DNA from 4 places in the Methylobacterium sp. 37f genome. Region 4 is predicted to be linked to each of the others. Evidence: riboswitches for the same ligand, from Rfam matches in the RefSeq annotation. Region 4 holds a riboswitch; each other region holds the start of a gene.
What was found. A riboswitch is a leader RNA that binds a small molecule or an ion and turns the genes downstream of it on or off. The one in region 4 is predicted to bind cobalamin.

Region 1 (3,440 bases), on a different contig from region 4:
GCGGGCTTGTCCGCGCCGCGCTGCCGATTCGCCGCGAGCCGCGGCGTCGCGGCCATGCCGTGCTCGGCGCACCAGCCTTCGAGGGTCGCGGTGGCGGAGCGGCTGGCGAGCAGCCGGGCGTTCAGGCCCTCCACCACCGCCAGGGCCTCGACGCGGCCGAGATAGCTGGCCGGCCAGGCCGGCGCGGTTTCGGCGCAGGCCGGATGGATGCCCGACAGGATAAGGAGCCCGACCGGGCTGAGGGCGAAGCGCATCAGAATTCGATGCCCACCTGGGCCTTCACCCCGGCGGCGAAGTGGTGCTTCACGGAGCCCATTTCGGTGACGAGGTCAGCGGCCTCGATAAGGGCCGGCTTGGCATTGCGGCCGGTGACGATGACGTGGAGGTCGGGCCGGCGCGCCTGGAAGGCCGCCACCACTGCATCGAGGTCCAGGTAATCGTAGCGCAACGCGATGTTGAGCTCGTCCAGCACCACGAGACGGATCGTCGGATCCGCCATCAGGTCGAGGGCCTTGGCCCAGGCGTGCTCGGCGGCGGCGATGTCGCGGGCCTTGTCCTGAGTCTCCCAGGTGAAACCCTCGCCGAGGGTGTGCCAGTCGATCCGGTCCCCGAAGACCTGGAGCGCGTGCTTCTCGCCCGTGTCCCAGGCGCCCTTGATGAACTGGACCACGCCGACGCGCCAGCCATGGCCCAGCGCCCGCAGCATCAGCCCGAGGGCCGCCGTGGTCTTGCCCTTGCCGGGACCGGTGTTGACGATGAGAAGCCCCTTCTCGATCGTCTTGCCGGCGACCTCGGCGTCCTGCACCGCCTTGCGCTTCTCCATCTTTTCGCGATGGCGTTCGGCGTCGTTCACGGCGTCCGTCATGGGGTGGCTCCGGCTTGGGGTTTCACGATCAGGGGCAGGCCCGCCACCAGGAAGACGACGTGGTCGGCCTGCCGCGCGAGGCGCTGGTGCAGCCGCCCGGCGGCATCGCGAAACCGGCGGGCCAGCGCGTTGTCTGGCACGATGCCGAGCCCGACCTCGTTGCCGACCAGCACCACCGGGCCGGGCGCCGCCGCGCAGGCCGCCAGCAGCGCGGCGGTGGCGGCCTCCACGTCGGCCTCGGCCAGGATCAGGTTGGTGAGCCAGAGGGTGAGGCAATCGACCAGCACCGGCCCGGGCGCAGCGGCCACCGCCCCGGCCAGGTCCATCGGCACGTCCCGGGTGATCCAGTCGGCCGAGCGGCGCTTCCGGTGGAGCGCGATGCGGTCGCGCATCTCGTCGTCCCAGGCCTGCGCCGTGGCGAGGTACAGCCAGGGGGCGGGACAGGCCTCGATCAGCCCCTCCGCATGGGCGCTCTTGCCGGAGCGCGCGCCGCCGAGCACGAGGGTCAGTCTGGGAGGGAGGTTCGGCATGGGCCTCCTGTGCCCGAAATCGAGCCCCCGGGTCAAAGGCCGGAATCCGATCCGGGCCGCGTTGTCAGCGCGACGGCAACCGCGTAGAAGCGTGGATCGGACGGTGCCCCGGCGACGGGGTGAAAAGGGAATGCGGTGAGGGGGCGACCCTGAAACCGCAGCTGCCCCCGCAACTGTGAGCGGAGACGGGACTGCCATCGGCCACTGGAGCGATCCGGGAAGGCGGCAGGACCAGCGACCCGCGAGCCAGGAGACCTGCCGCCGAGAGTGGACCTGCCATCGAGCGTGGACCTTCCGTCCACCCGATCGATCCGTGACGGCCGCCGGCGGGGCGGCCAGGAGATGAACCGATGTCGACCAACACCCTCGTCCTGACCGGCACCCGCACCAACGAGCGTCTCGGCGCCGTGCTCGTGGCAGCCTTCCTCGGCCTCGGCCTCGTGTTCATGGCGGGCTTCGCCCCCGCGATGGCGCTGCACAATGCGGCGCACGACTTCCGCCACAGCCAGAATTTCCCCTGCCACTGAGCGCCTCCGCCTAAGGCAGACACCCCCATGATCATCCGGCTCGTGTCGGCGGCCCTGGTCGCCGGCTTCCTCGCGGCTGTGGTCGCGACGGGCCTGCAGCTCGCGCTCACCTCGCCGCTCATCATCGCGGCCGAGCGCTACGAGACGCAGGCCTCGGCAGATTCCGCACGCCTGTCGCCCGCCTCCCTGATCGTGCGCGTCCACGGCGGTCACGATCACGGCACCAAGGACCCGTCGGTCGCGGGCGGCGAGGTCGCGCCCGACTGGCAGCCGGGCCCCGGCCTGCCGCGCATGGCCTTCACGGCGCTGGCCACCCTGGTGGGCGGCGTCGGCTACGCGCTGCTGCTCGGCGCCGTGCTGTTCGCCTGCAACCGCGAGCCCAGCCCCGAGACCGGCCTGCGCTTCGCCATCGGGGGGTTCCTCGCGGTGGCCCTGGCACCGGCTCTCGGGCTGGCGCCGGAACTGCCCGGCATGGCGGCGGCGCCGCTCGCCGACCGCCAGTTCTGGTGGGTGATGACGGCGCTCGCCACCGCCATGGGGCTGTACCTCATCGCGATCCGGCGCGCGCCGATCACCATCGCGGGGGGCATCGTGCTCCTGGTCGCCCCCCATCTCGCGGGCGCGCCGGAGACCAGCCACGCCGCCTCGAACCTGCCGGCGGCCTACGCGGCGCAGTTCGCCGCACGCTCGCTCGGCATCGCCTTCGTGTTCTGGGCCGTGATCGGGCTGGCCTATGGCTGGGCCTGGGGATTGTTCGGCAAGGCCCGGACGGCCCATGCCTGACCAGTTGCAGGATCAGATACCCAAAGACTCGCCTCGGACGGACAGCGCCGCCGTCACGCTCTACGTCTGCGCCACCTGCCGGGCGGCCGGGGACGTTTCCGAGCCACGCGCCGGGGCGCGCCTGCTCGCCGCCCTCCAGGAGGCGGTGAGCGCGGGCGGTCATCCGGGCATCACGGTCGAGAGCGTCGAGTGCCTCTCGGTGTGCAAGCGGCCCTGCACGGTGGCGGTCGCGTCGCAGGGGCGCTGGACCTACGTCTACGGCGACCTCGATCCGGTCGCCTCGGCCGGCATCATCCTGGACGGCGTCGCGCTCTATGCCGAGACGCCGGACGGCATCGTACCGTGGAAGGCCCGGCCGCAGGAATTCCGCAAGGGCGTCGTCGCCCGTATTCCGCCGTTCCCGCCGCCGCTCCCGCCCACATTCCCGCCGCCCGTCGCGGCGCCCCCCCATCCGGACGCCGCCGAATGACTCTTGTCGCCAAGATTCCCTGCACGATCGTCACGGGCTTCCTCGGAGCCGGCAAGACCACGCTGGTGCGCCACCTCGTCGAGAACGCCAACGGCCGCCGCCTCGCGATCATCGTCAACGAGTTCGGCGATATAGGCTTCGACGGCTCGTTCCTGGCGGCCTGCGGCATCGAGGGCTGCGGCGACGAGGACATCGTCGAACTGGCCAACGGCTGCATCTGCTGCACCGTGGCCGACGATTTCGTGCCGGCCCTGAACAAGCTCCTC
Region 2 (3,440 bases), on a different contig from region 4:
CGCGGCCCGAAGTAGCGAAAGCGCATCGAACCGAACCAGCCGGGACCCGCACCGAAGGTGAATCCGGCCGACGCGATGGTGGTCGGCGCCTCCGGCACCCGGTTGCCGATCGGGTCCCGGTCCGAGAAGCGGGCGTTGGTGACCGTCAGGTCGCCCTCCAACGAGAGCCAGGGCGTTACGGCGTAGCGGTTGGTCCACTCGATGCCGAAGCGGCGGGTGGGGCGGCTCGGCTCGGTGGTGCCGCTGTCGCCCTGGAACAGGTTCTCGGAGGCGAAATCGAGTTGGAACAGGGCGACGGCGGTCTCGAGCCCGGCGATGCTGCGGTTGCGCAGGCCGATCTCCGAGCCGGTCGAGGGCACGAGGAAGGGCGAGCGGCGGATGTTGAAGAGCGGGCTGGTCGGATCGACCGTGGCGGTGACGCCGCGGGCGTCGTTGGAGTGGAAGCCGCCGCCGTAATTCACGAACAGCTCGGTCTCGAACCACGGACCGAGCACGAGGCCGAGCTTCGGGTTGACAATGCCGTCCCATGCCGTGCCGGAATTGGCCGGCGTGTCCGAGCGGACATCGGCGGTGAATCCGTCGGCCCGGACACCGATGCTGGTGCGCAGCCAATCGGTCCAGCGCACCCGGTTCTCGACGTAGAGGGCGGCGCTCGCCTCCAGCACCCGGTCGTCCAGCACCGTCGAGCGGACCTGCCGCGCGGTGGTGTTGAACAGGCCGACGCGGATCGAGTCCGTGCGGGTCTGAAGCCCGATTTCGGTCTCCATCGGCAACCCGAAGAGGTCGCCCTGGACCGTGTGGCTGATCTCGCCGCCGCCCAGAACCCGGCTGTCGCGCTGGCGGAACTGGTCGCCGCTGACCGGATCGTTGAGAAAATATGTGAAGTCGTTGAACAGGTTCATCCCATAGCGGATGACGTAGGCGTTCGCCCGGGTGATGCCGGCGTCGCTCGTCCGGCTCCAGCGTCCGGAGAGCGAGAAACGGCTGGTGTCGCCGCCATCCGTGGGGTTCAGGGTGCCGAAGCGGCCGATGATCCCCTCCGCGACGGCGCGCTCCGGGATCTGGTTGGTGGCGTTCCACCGGGCCCAGTAGGCCATGCCCGTCAGGGCGAAGCCGTCCAGGGCCGTGCCCTGGCTGTAGCGGACGACGCCGTTGAGCTTGGCCAGACGGTCCGGCACGTCCCAGGGGCCGTCATAGGTCTGGGCCTCGCCCGCCACCAGCAGGGTGCCCTGCCCGAGCGGTGCCGACGCGATGGTGAGCGCCCGCTTGTAGCCGAAGCTGCCGAAGGAGGTCAGGGCGAGGTTGCGGTCGGTCTTGTCGAGATAGTCGATCCGCACCGAACCGGCCGAGGCGAAGTCGCCATCGCGCACGAAGTAGGGACCCTTGTGGAACTCCACCGCGCCGACGAGTTCCGGGATCAGGAAGTTGAGGTCGGCATAGCCCTGTCCGTGGGCGTGGGTCCGCATGTTGACCGGCATGCCGTCGATCGACAGCGCGATGTCGGTGCCGTGGTCGAGGTTGAACCCGCGCAGGAAGAACTGGTTGGCCTTCCCCTCCCCGGAATGCTGGGTGACGATGAGACCGGGCACGCTTTCCAGCACCTCTCCCGGTCGGGTGATCGGGCGGCTGTTGATCTGCGCACCCGATATCACCCCCGCGCTCGCCGCATCGACGGGCCTGAGACCGCCGCCGATGCCGGTGACGCCGCCGACGAAGCCCGCCTGCGCGACCGGTCCGGTTCCGGGCGGCGCCGATGCCTCCGCCGTGACCGAGAGTTCAGCCAGGTTCGCCTCGGCCGCCTGGCCAAAGACCGGCCGGATCTGCGCGCCGTAAGGCACCAGGCCGGCACAGGAGACCAGAAGGAGCGTTCGGTAGGGGGGCCGTGACGGAGCGGGCGACATGAAACCTCGGGCGACGTCTGTGGCACGTCACCGCGACGAGGTCGGTCCGTTCGCCGCGTGCGAACGCCCCGACACCCACCAGGACACCCCGCCCGATGCGTTTCGCGTGTGACCACGATGGACGGCAGGTCTCCTGGCTCGCGGGTCACCGCCCTCTCATCGTCTTCCCAGGTGCCGGGGCACCCAGTGACGTGTTGATGATGGGCTCGCCGCTTACAGTTGCGGGGGCAGCCGCGGCGTTGGGCTCTCGCCCGCACCGCGTTCCCTTTTGATCCTCGATCCGAGGAACCGTCCGAGGCCAGAAGACCAGACGAAGCCCGACAGCGTCAATCGAACGCGCGGGAAATCGGCGTCCTGTGCTCCCTGTGCGACAGCCCAGGCCGAGCCAGGGCCGAGCCCAGCGCCGGGGGGTCGGGGACAGGCCGGGTGAAGGCTGGATGGGCGGCCACCCCTCCGATCAGAGCGGGCGATCCCGATCTTGATCCGGGCTCCAGCTTCGCAGCGGCGAGGGTCCGATCTGGCGTTCGGCGCGGGGCGCCGGCTCGTCCTCGAGCCAGGTGCGGGGGCCATTGGCATTGCCCCGGACGACGTCACCGGCGACGATCGCGTGTCCGGAGGCGACCGCCACGATCAACTGGGTGGCGTAGGCCCTCGGACCGCTGCCCTTGAGGGACATGCCGGGTCCGCCCGGACGGAGCTTGCTGCCGAGCGCGCCCCAGAGGGGCGGTGTCTTGATCCGGCGCAAACCAAAGCCCTGGTCGATCAGGGCAGCGGCCGCTTCGATCTGGCCGTTGAGGAGAAGCAGGCCCGGCCGCGTCAGGCGGAAGACATAGCTGCCCTCGTCGTCCTCCTCGACGAGGTTCACCAGCTTCAACGACAGGGCCTGACAGGCCGTGTCGACGTTGTCGCGGGTGAACTCGGCGTCGACGGCCAGCGGCCTCAGGGCTTGGCCCGAAATCCGGCAGGAAACCCGTTGGAGAAAGAAGCGACGTCTGGAAATCTGGCTCAGGCCCCATCCAAGCGCGATCGCGCGACGTGGGGCGATCATCCGCCGGACAGCATGGCGCCCGGAGGTTTCGGTCTGGTTGAGACGATCCGCGAGTTTCGGTGGCGGAATGCACGCCGTGGTTGACGATCCAGTGCCCGGCCCGATCCCGCGGGGACCCCGGTCTCGGTCACCGAGGCGGCGCGGGCGCTCGCCCCCGCGATCGGCCGATCGATGCCGGCCCTCTTGCTGTTCGCCCGTCACCGCCCTCTGTGAGCGGTCATCACCGCCGGGAGACATCGGACATGACGAAGCTGTTCATCGCCAACATCAGGACCGCCGAGGGACCCAAACCGCTGGTGACCGTGCGGGCCGCCGCCGAGGGCGAAGCCAGGCTGTTTCTCGAAGCCGCCTATCCGGACGACGAGATCCTCGACGTGGCGGAGCCGAGCGGCTGGGCCAGCGACGCCGACACCGGCAGCGCGGCGGGCGACATCCGCGAGCATGCCGGCGTGCAGTGGCAGGCGCCCTCCAGCCATTCCGGCTGAATTCAG
Region 3 (3,440 bases), on a different contig from region 4:
AGGCCGTCGAGCGGCTGCGCGCCGGCGTCGGCATGCCGTTGTTCGACCACGCCAACCCCATCGGGCCGCATCTCGTCGCCATGAGCCCGCACCGGGTGTTCCTGGCGCGGGTCGGACGCGTCGAGGTCTATGCCCCGATCCCCGGGTCCGGCGGCACCAGCCCCGAGGGTCCGCACACGCACGTGCTGCCCAAGCTCCTGCGCAGCGGTCGGACCCATGCCGCCACGACGCCAATCCCGGCGGGCTGGGTCCCCTGCGCCGGCCTGCACCCAGCCCATCCCTACAAGGACATGATGGGCGACCGCATCGCCTTCGATACCGGCCGCTACGAAGCGTTCCAGGCGATGCTCGACCATTGGGGTGATCCGGAACTCGTGGCGATCAAGCGCGGCGGGCCCGAGGCACCCAGCGGCACGGTGTCGACCCGCCACGCCCAGGGCGCACGCCGCATCGCTGAGGCCCAGGCTCGTTACCTGCGCGGCGAGATCATCGAGGGCTCGGCGAGCGACGACGAGGATGCGGAGGCGACGGCCTGACCGTGACCCGGACGGTGCCCGGCAGGAATGGTCCGGGAGCACCCCAGAGGGTGATCGGCCTGATCGGCTGCCCGGGCGCGGGGAAGACGACCTACGCCCGCCGCTTCGACCCTCTCGACGGCTGGGTTCACCTCACCCTCGACGACTTCCGGCAGACCCTCTGGCCGCCGCACCGACAGGTCTACTGGGAACTCAGGCAGGGCTCACATGACGATGCGGCCCGGGAAGTCCTGCACCGGGTCAAGGAAGCAGCCCTGGATGCCGCCCTGACGAACGGCTTCAGCGTGGTGATGGCGGACACCCATCTCACCAGACCCGTGTTCGAGCGCGAGCTCGGGATCGTCGCCGGACACGGGCTCACTGTGGAGTGGAAAGTGTTCGACGTGCCGTGGGAGGTCCTCAAGTCCCGCAACGCGGAGCGCGGTCGCGTGGACCCGTCGCATCGCCAGCCGGATGAGGTCCTCCGGTTCACCTACGAGGTTTTCCAATCCCCGGACGCTTGGTGGCGTAGCTTGCCGCCGGAGCAGGTCGAGGTCCTGACCTGACGGACGGAGTGAGCGATCCGTCTTCCCAAGTGTTGCCGGCAGGGCATAACCCCTCGTGCATTGCATTTGGTCCGTTGACGGGCATGGGCGTCGGCATGGTACCTCGGCCGTGACGGTTCCTCCCCGGAGGATCAAAAGGGAACGCGGTGCGGGGGTAGCCCCAACGCCGTGGCTGCCCCCGCAACTGTAAGCGGCGAGCCCTTCGCCACTGACGTCACTGAGCGGCCTCGCTCGGGAAGACGGTGAAGGGCAGTGACCCGCGAGCCAGGAGACCTGCCGTCAGTCGTGGTCACACGCGAGACACGCTGGGCGGGGTGCCCCGGCGGGTGCGGAAGCATGCGCGTTGCGCGTGGTTCGGCCTCGTTCGCGGTGACGTGCCACTGCCGTCGCCCGAGGCCCATCAACGTGTCCCGTTCACCGTCCATCCCGCTGATGTCCGTGCTGGCCTTGTCCTGCGCGATCCCCACCGCCGTCGCAGCCCAGGGGGCGCGCTCTGAGGAGACCGCCGTGGTGCTCGACGCGCTCTCGGTCGAGGGGACCCTCACCGCCACGCCGACCTACCGGGTGCCGGACCTCTACAGCGGCACCAAGACGGTGACGCCGCGTCGCGACCTGCCGCAGCAGGTCGACGTGGTGCCCCGGGAGGTTCTGGTCGACACCGCCGCGACCCGGGTCGAGCGCGCCCTCGACTACGTGCCCGGGGTCGGCAAACAGAACGATTTTGGCGCCCAGAACCTCGCCCTGTACTCGGTGCGCGGCTTCGCAACCCAGGACATTTTCCAGAATGGGTTCAACATCGCCCGCGGCTACAACGGCGCCCCCGACACCCAGAACGTCCAGTCCATCGAGGTCCTGAAGGGCCCGGCCGGAGCCCTCTACGGACGCAGCGATCCGGGGGGCACCGTCAACATCCTGACCAAGCAGCCCGTAGCGCGCCCCTTCGTCGAGATGGGCACGCTGTTCGGCAGCTTCGGCACCGCCCGCACCACGGTCGATGCCGGCGGTGCGCTGAGCGAGGACGGCAGCGTGCTCTATCGCTTCAACGGCGCGCTCGCCCGCCAGGACAGCTTTCGAGATTTCGTCGACGGCGACCGGGTGCTCCTGGCGCCGGTGGTGAGCTGGCAGGTCACCCCCGACACCAAGATCACGTTCGAGGCGCAGTACCTGCGCAACCGCCAGACCTTCGACCGCGGCACCGTCGCGGTGAACAACCGCCTCGGCCTCGTCCCGCGCTCACGCTTCTTCGGCGAGCCGGGCGACGATTCCGTGTCCGAGAGCGCGCTGCTGCAGGTGCGGCTGGAGCACGCCTTCAACACCGACTGGCATTTGCGGGTCGCCACGCACCTCAACACCGGAAGCCTCACCGGCCTGCAGACCGGCGCGACCGGGATCCTCAACGACGGGCGCACGCTCTTGCGCGAGTTCCGCCAGCACGACTTCACCTGGGGCGTCGCCATCGGCCAGGCCGAACTCGTCGGGCGCTTCGAGACCGGGCCCATCGCCCACACCCTGCTGCTCGGCCTGGAGCACGAGCGCTACAACAGCACCGAGAACCTCCTGCGCTCGACCCCGCGTCTCGACCCCTTCGCCATCGACCTGTTCAACCCGGTCTACGGGCAGGCCAAGCCTCCGTTCACGCGCCGCTACAGCGCCAGCGAGAACGTCGGCAACACAGCCGTCTACCTCCAGGACCAGATCGCTCTCAGCCCGGAATGGAAGCTGCTGCTGGGCAACCGCACCGACTTCTACAACCAGACCTTCCGCGACAAGGTCGCGAACGAACGGACCGAGCAGGACCGCACCGGCTTCTCGCCGCGGGCCGGTCTCGTCTACCAGCCGCTGTCGTTCCTGGCGCTCTACGGCAACGTCGCCGCCTCGTTCCGCCCCAACACCGGCTTCGACAGCGCGTCCCGGCCCTTCGCGCCCGAGACCGGGTTCGCCTACGAGGTCGGGACCAAGCTCGACCTGTTCGACGGCCTCAGCGTGACGGCCGCCGCCTTCCACATCGAGAAGGAGAACGTACTCACCACCGACCCGGCAGACTTCTTCTTCCAGATCGCCGCCGGGGCGGTGCGCAGCCAGGGCTTCGACGTCAGCCTGGTTGGGCAGGTCACGCCCGAGTTCCGGGTGATTGGCGGATACGCCTTCATCGACGCGGCGGTCACCCGCGACGAGGTGCTAAGGGTCGGATCACCGCTGCTCAACATTCCACGCCACAGCGGCTCGCTGCTCGGCATCTACGAGGTCCAGGCGGGCGACTGGAAGGGTTTTGGGATCGGCGGCGGGTTCCGCGCCATCGGCTCGCGGCTCGGCGACAGCGGCGTCGAGAGCTTCCGCTTGCCGGGCTACGTCTTGACGG
Region 4 (3,440 bases):
CGACGCCGAGGGAGGATTGCTGCCCGACCTGGGTCGCGAGCGCCGCCTCGCCCGGCACCCGCGTGATCGGATTGTCCTTGACGATGCGGTAGCCGGCCAGGGTCCACTCGGCCCGGCCGTTCCAGGCGACGCCCTTGGCGCCGACCTCCACCTGCTCGCCGGTGGAGAGCTTCAAACCGGACAGATTCTGCGACAGCGAGATCAGGCTGCCGACCGGATCGGTGGCGGTGGCGTATTGGGCGTAGAGCGCCAGCAGGGGGGTCGGGTTGTAGACGGCGCCGAAGCGGTAGCTGAGCGCCTGGAAATCCTGCTCGAAGGCGGCGCCCGTGACGAGGTTGGTCCGGTGCAGCACCGGCGCGTCGTAGCGCATGCCGGCCAGCAGCGAGAGCTGATCGGACAGGATCAGGCGGTTCTCGGCGAAGACCGAGGCCTGGCGAGTGTTGGTGGCGTAGGCCGGAGTGGCGCGGCCATTGGCCGGGAACAGACCCGGGTCATAGGCGAAGGGATCGACGCTGGTGGTGAGGCCGCCGCCCTCGGAGCTGAAGTTGTTGGTGTGCCGGAACGCGATGGCGTTGACGTCGAACCCGGCCAGGAATTCGTTGCGGAATCCGAACACTGTGCCCCGGATCGTCGCGTCGAGGCGATTCCCGATCTGCTCCTGGCTGTGATAGATTTCGAGATAGTCCGAGCGGTCGATCCGCCCGGTGTCGCGGTTGAAGGCGTATTGCTCGACGTCCCGCCACTGGCGCCGGCTCTGGAGCCGGTAGGCGGTGTTGCGGATCGTGATGTCGGCGCTCGGCGTCCACTCCGCTCGCAGCTGCGTCCAGTTGTCGGTCCAGAGGATCTGGGCGTCGCGGACGTTGTAGTTGTTGAACCGGATGGCATCGCGGATGCGCCCGTCGATGAGCGGCGTGCCCCAGTAGCGCGTCGGCTCCTGGTAGCCGAAATCATGGCTCAGGGTGATGGCGAGGTCCGGATTCGCCTGCAGGGTCAGGGCGCCCGAGACCGCGAGATTGCGGAAGTCGCCGTCCGGCGCGATCCAGCCCGCGGCGCGGTTGCCGCTGATGTTGAGGCGGTAGGCGAGCGCCTCCCCGATGGGACCGCCGGAATCGAGGGCCAAGCGCGCCAGACCATCCGAGCCGATGGCCGCGCGCGCCACGTTGAAGGGCGTGAAGACCGGCTTCTTGGTCACCACGTTGATCACGCCGCCGATGGCGCCGTCGCCGTAGAGCACGGAGGCCGGCCCACGTAGCACCTCGATGCGCTCGACGTTCCAGGTGTCGAACGGGAAGGTGACGGTGCCCGCCCCGACGAACAGGCGGGTGCCGTCGTAGAGCTGCTGGATCGAGTTCGGGCCGGCGAAGCCCCGGGCCGTGAAGGCGCCGTTGCCGTTGCCGGGGGCCGCCACCGTGGTGATGCCGGTGGCGTTCTGGGTGACGGCCTCCGCCACCGTGTTCTGGCCGCGCAGGCGCGTGGTCTCCCCCGCGATCACGTCGACGCTGGCGGGGGTTTCCAGGGGCGTCAGGCCGAGGCGGCTGGCGCTGCGGCTCGAGCTGCGCAGGTTCAGCCCCTCGGCGGGCGGCGGGCCGCCGCGCCCGGAGCCCGCGACCTCCAGGGTCTCCAGGGTGACGGCCGAGTGGGATTCGCCGGGCGCGGCGTCGGCCGGCATCGGCAGCAGGCCGCCGAGCAGGGCCGCGAGCGGCCAGGATGTGAGGGGCCGGGATATCGGGGGGCGGGTTATCGGGGGCCAGGATATCAGGGGCAAGGATATCAGGGGCAAGACTTGGCCCTGCCGTGCGCGTCGGGCGCGTGGGGATCGGGACGGGATTTGGGCGAGGGCCATGGGACAACCGGGAAGGGGCGCGGGCATCGGCCAGGGCCGACGAGCCACCTCTGCTAAAGCGAATGTTATAATGTTACAATCGCTGAGTGGTGCCGGACGCGACGTTGTCCGCAAGCCAGCCGTCTCCGGACCGCGCGGGGCGATCGGACGAGGCGGACGGGAGCGGGACGCGCGGGCGCAGACGGGCATCGACGGGACGGCTGACGCGACGGGTCGCGCGGAGTGGCACGTCACCGCGAAGAGGTCGGTCCGTTCGCCGCATGCGAACGCCCCGACACCCACCAGGACACCCCGCCCGATGCGTTTCGCGTGTGACCACGACTGACGGCAGGTCTCCTGGCTCGCGGGTCACCGCCCTCTCATCGTCTTCCCAGAGGCTTGCAACCCCCAGTGACGTGTTGATGATGGGCTCGCCGCTTACAGTTGCGGGGGCAGCCGCGGCGTTGGGGCAGAGCCCCGCACCGCGTTCCCTTTTGATCCTCGATCCGAGGAACCGTCGCGCCGAAGCTAGGCGGTTTCCGGCGTCGGCGTCAATCGACGGGGACGATTCGCTCCCGGGAGCGTTGGCCCCGCGGCGGGGGTCGCACCTGCGATCGCCGGTCACGAAGGAGCAGAAGCACGATGTCCGAGGATGGGATCACGTTCGAACGGGTCCGCGAGCGCGCCCACGAGATCTGGGAGCGCAACCACCGTCCCGAAGGCTTCGAGGTCGAGTTCTGGCTGATGGCCGAGCGGGAACTCCGCGCCGAGCAGGCCCGCCGCAAGCCGGCCGCCGACCGGACCGCCTCGGAGACGCCGCCGGGGGCCGACACGACCACCCGGTGAAGCTGGCATGGCTCGCCTTCGGGCGAGGTCAGGCCGACGAGGCCCGCGGTGAGGCGCGTGCCGCCTGCCGGGGCGGAAAACCGTCAGGATCGGACGTCGAGCACGCCCATCATGCCGAGTTCCTCGTGCTCGAGAATGTGGCAATGGTACATGCGCGGCCCCGGCTGGTCCTGGCGCAGCAGGAGCCGGACCGTCTCGCCGGGCACGACGTTCACGGTGTCCTTCCAGGCGCGATAGCCCGGGGTTCTGACCTGTCCGTCCCTCTCGTAGGCGACGATCTGGAACTGGGTTCCGTGGACATGGAACGGGTGATCCATGTCCGACTGGTTGACGATGTCCCATTGTTCGACCTGGCCGACCTTCGAGACCTCGTCGATGCGGGTCATGTCGAAGCTCTTGTTGTTGATCAGGAACTTCATGTCGTGGCTGCCGGGCGGCTTGGCGGAGGCGGCACCGCCTTTCGCGGTTCCACCGTGATCCATGCCCGGCATGGCACCGTGATCCCTGCCCGGTATGGCACCGTGATCCATGGAGCCCATGTCCTCCGTCAGCACGAAGCGGCGGGTGACGACCGGGGCCTGGAGCGGGGCGATCGCCCGCAGCATCTTCGGCAGCGGCGGTGGCGGCGTCGCCGGTCGTCCCGCCACGTTCGCGGTCAGCAGGACCTTACCCGCCTCCTTCGGCTCCCCCGGTCCCATCCAGCCGCGCTCGTAGGCGAGCGTGGTCAGTTTGGCCGGGCCGGGCTGATCGAAGGAGACGATGAGTTCCACCC

Region 1: linked by a shared signal. The riboswitch ahead of J7U37_RS05285 (CbtB-domain containing protein) and the one ahead of J7U37_RS18625 (TonB-dependent siderophore receptor) in region 4 are both predicted to bind cobalamin.
Region 2: linked by a shared signal. The riboswitch ahead of J7U37_RS01760 (TonB-dependent receptor) and the one ahead of J7U37_RS18625 (TonB-dependent siderophore receptor) in region 4 are both predicted to bind cobalamin.
Region 3: linked by a shared signal. The riboswitch ahead of J7U37_RS23980 (TonB-dependent siderophore receptor) and the one ahead of J7U37_RS18625 (TonB-dependent siderophore receptor) in region 4 are both predicted to bind cobalamin.

Annotation. Positions count from the first base shown of each region.
Region 1 is NZ_JAGHKN010000005.1:114,308-117,747, forward strand. It holds gene J7U37_RS05270 (hypothetical protein) at 1-254, opposite strand, end outside; gene cobO (cob(I)yrinic acid a,c-diamide adenosyltransferase) at 254-865, opposite strand; gene cobU (bifunctional adenosylcobinamide kinase/adenosylcobinamide-phosphate guanylyltransferase) at 862-1,395, opposite strand; cobalamin riboswitch at 1,480-1,673, shown strand; gene J7U37_RS05285 (CbtB-domain containing protein) at 1,746-1,922, shown strand; gene J7U37_RS05290 (CbtA family protein) at 1,950-2,705, shown strand; gene J7U37_RS05295 (DUF1636 domain-containing protein) at 2,698-3,174, shown strand; gene cobW (cobalamin biosynthesis protein CobW) at 3,171-3,440, shown strand, end outside.
Region 2 is NZ_JAGHKN010000002.1:71,835-75,274, forward strand. It holds gene J7U37_RS01760 (TonB-dependent receptor) at 1-1,901, opposite strand, end outside; cobalamin riboswitch at 2,007-2,209, opposite strand; gene J7U37_RS01765 (hypothetical protein) at 2,359-2,949, opposite strand; gene J7U37_RS01770 (hypothetical protein) at 3,192-3,434, shown strand.
Region 3 is NZ_JAGHKN010000064.1:5,745-9,184, forward strand. It holds gene J7U37_RS23970 (hypothetical protein) at 1-536, shown strand, start outside; gene J7U37_RS23975 (AAA family ATPase) at 587-1,081, shown strand; cobalamin riboswitch at 1,178-1,377, shown strand; gene J7U37_RS23980 (TonB-dependent siderophore receptor) at 1,487-3,440, shown strand, end outside.
Region 4 is NZ_JAGHKN010000031.1:57,409-60,848, reverse strand. It holds gene J7U37_RS18625 (TonB-dependent siderophore receptor) at 1-1,669, opposite strand, end outside; cobalamin riboswitch at 2,152-2,356, opposite strand; gene J7U37_RS18620 (DUF2934 domain-containing protein) at 2,465-2,668, shown strand; gene J7U37_RS18615 (multicopper oxidase family protein) at 2,752-3,440, opposite strand, start outside.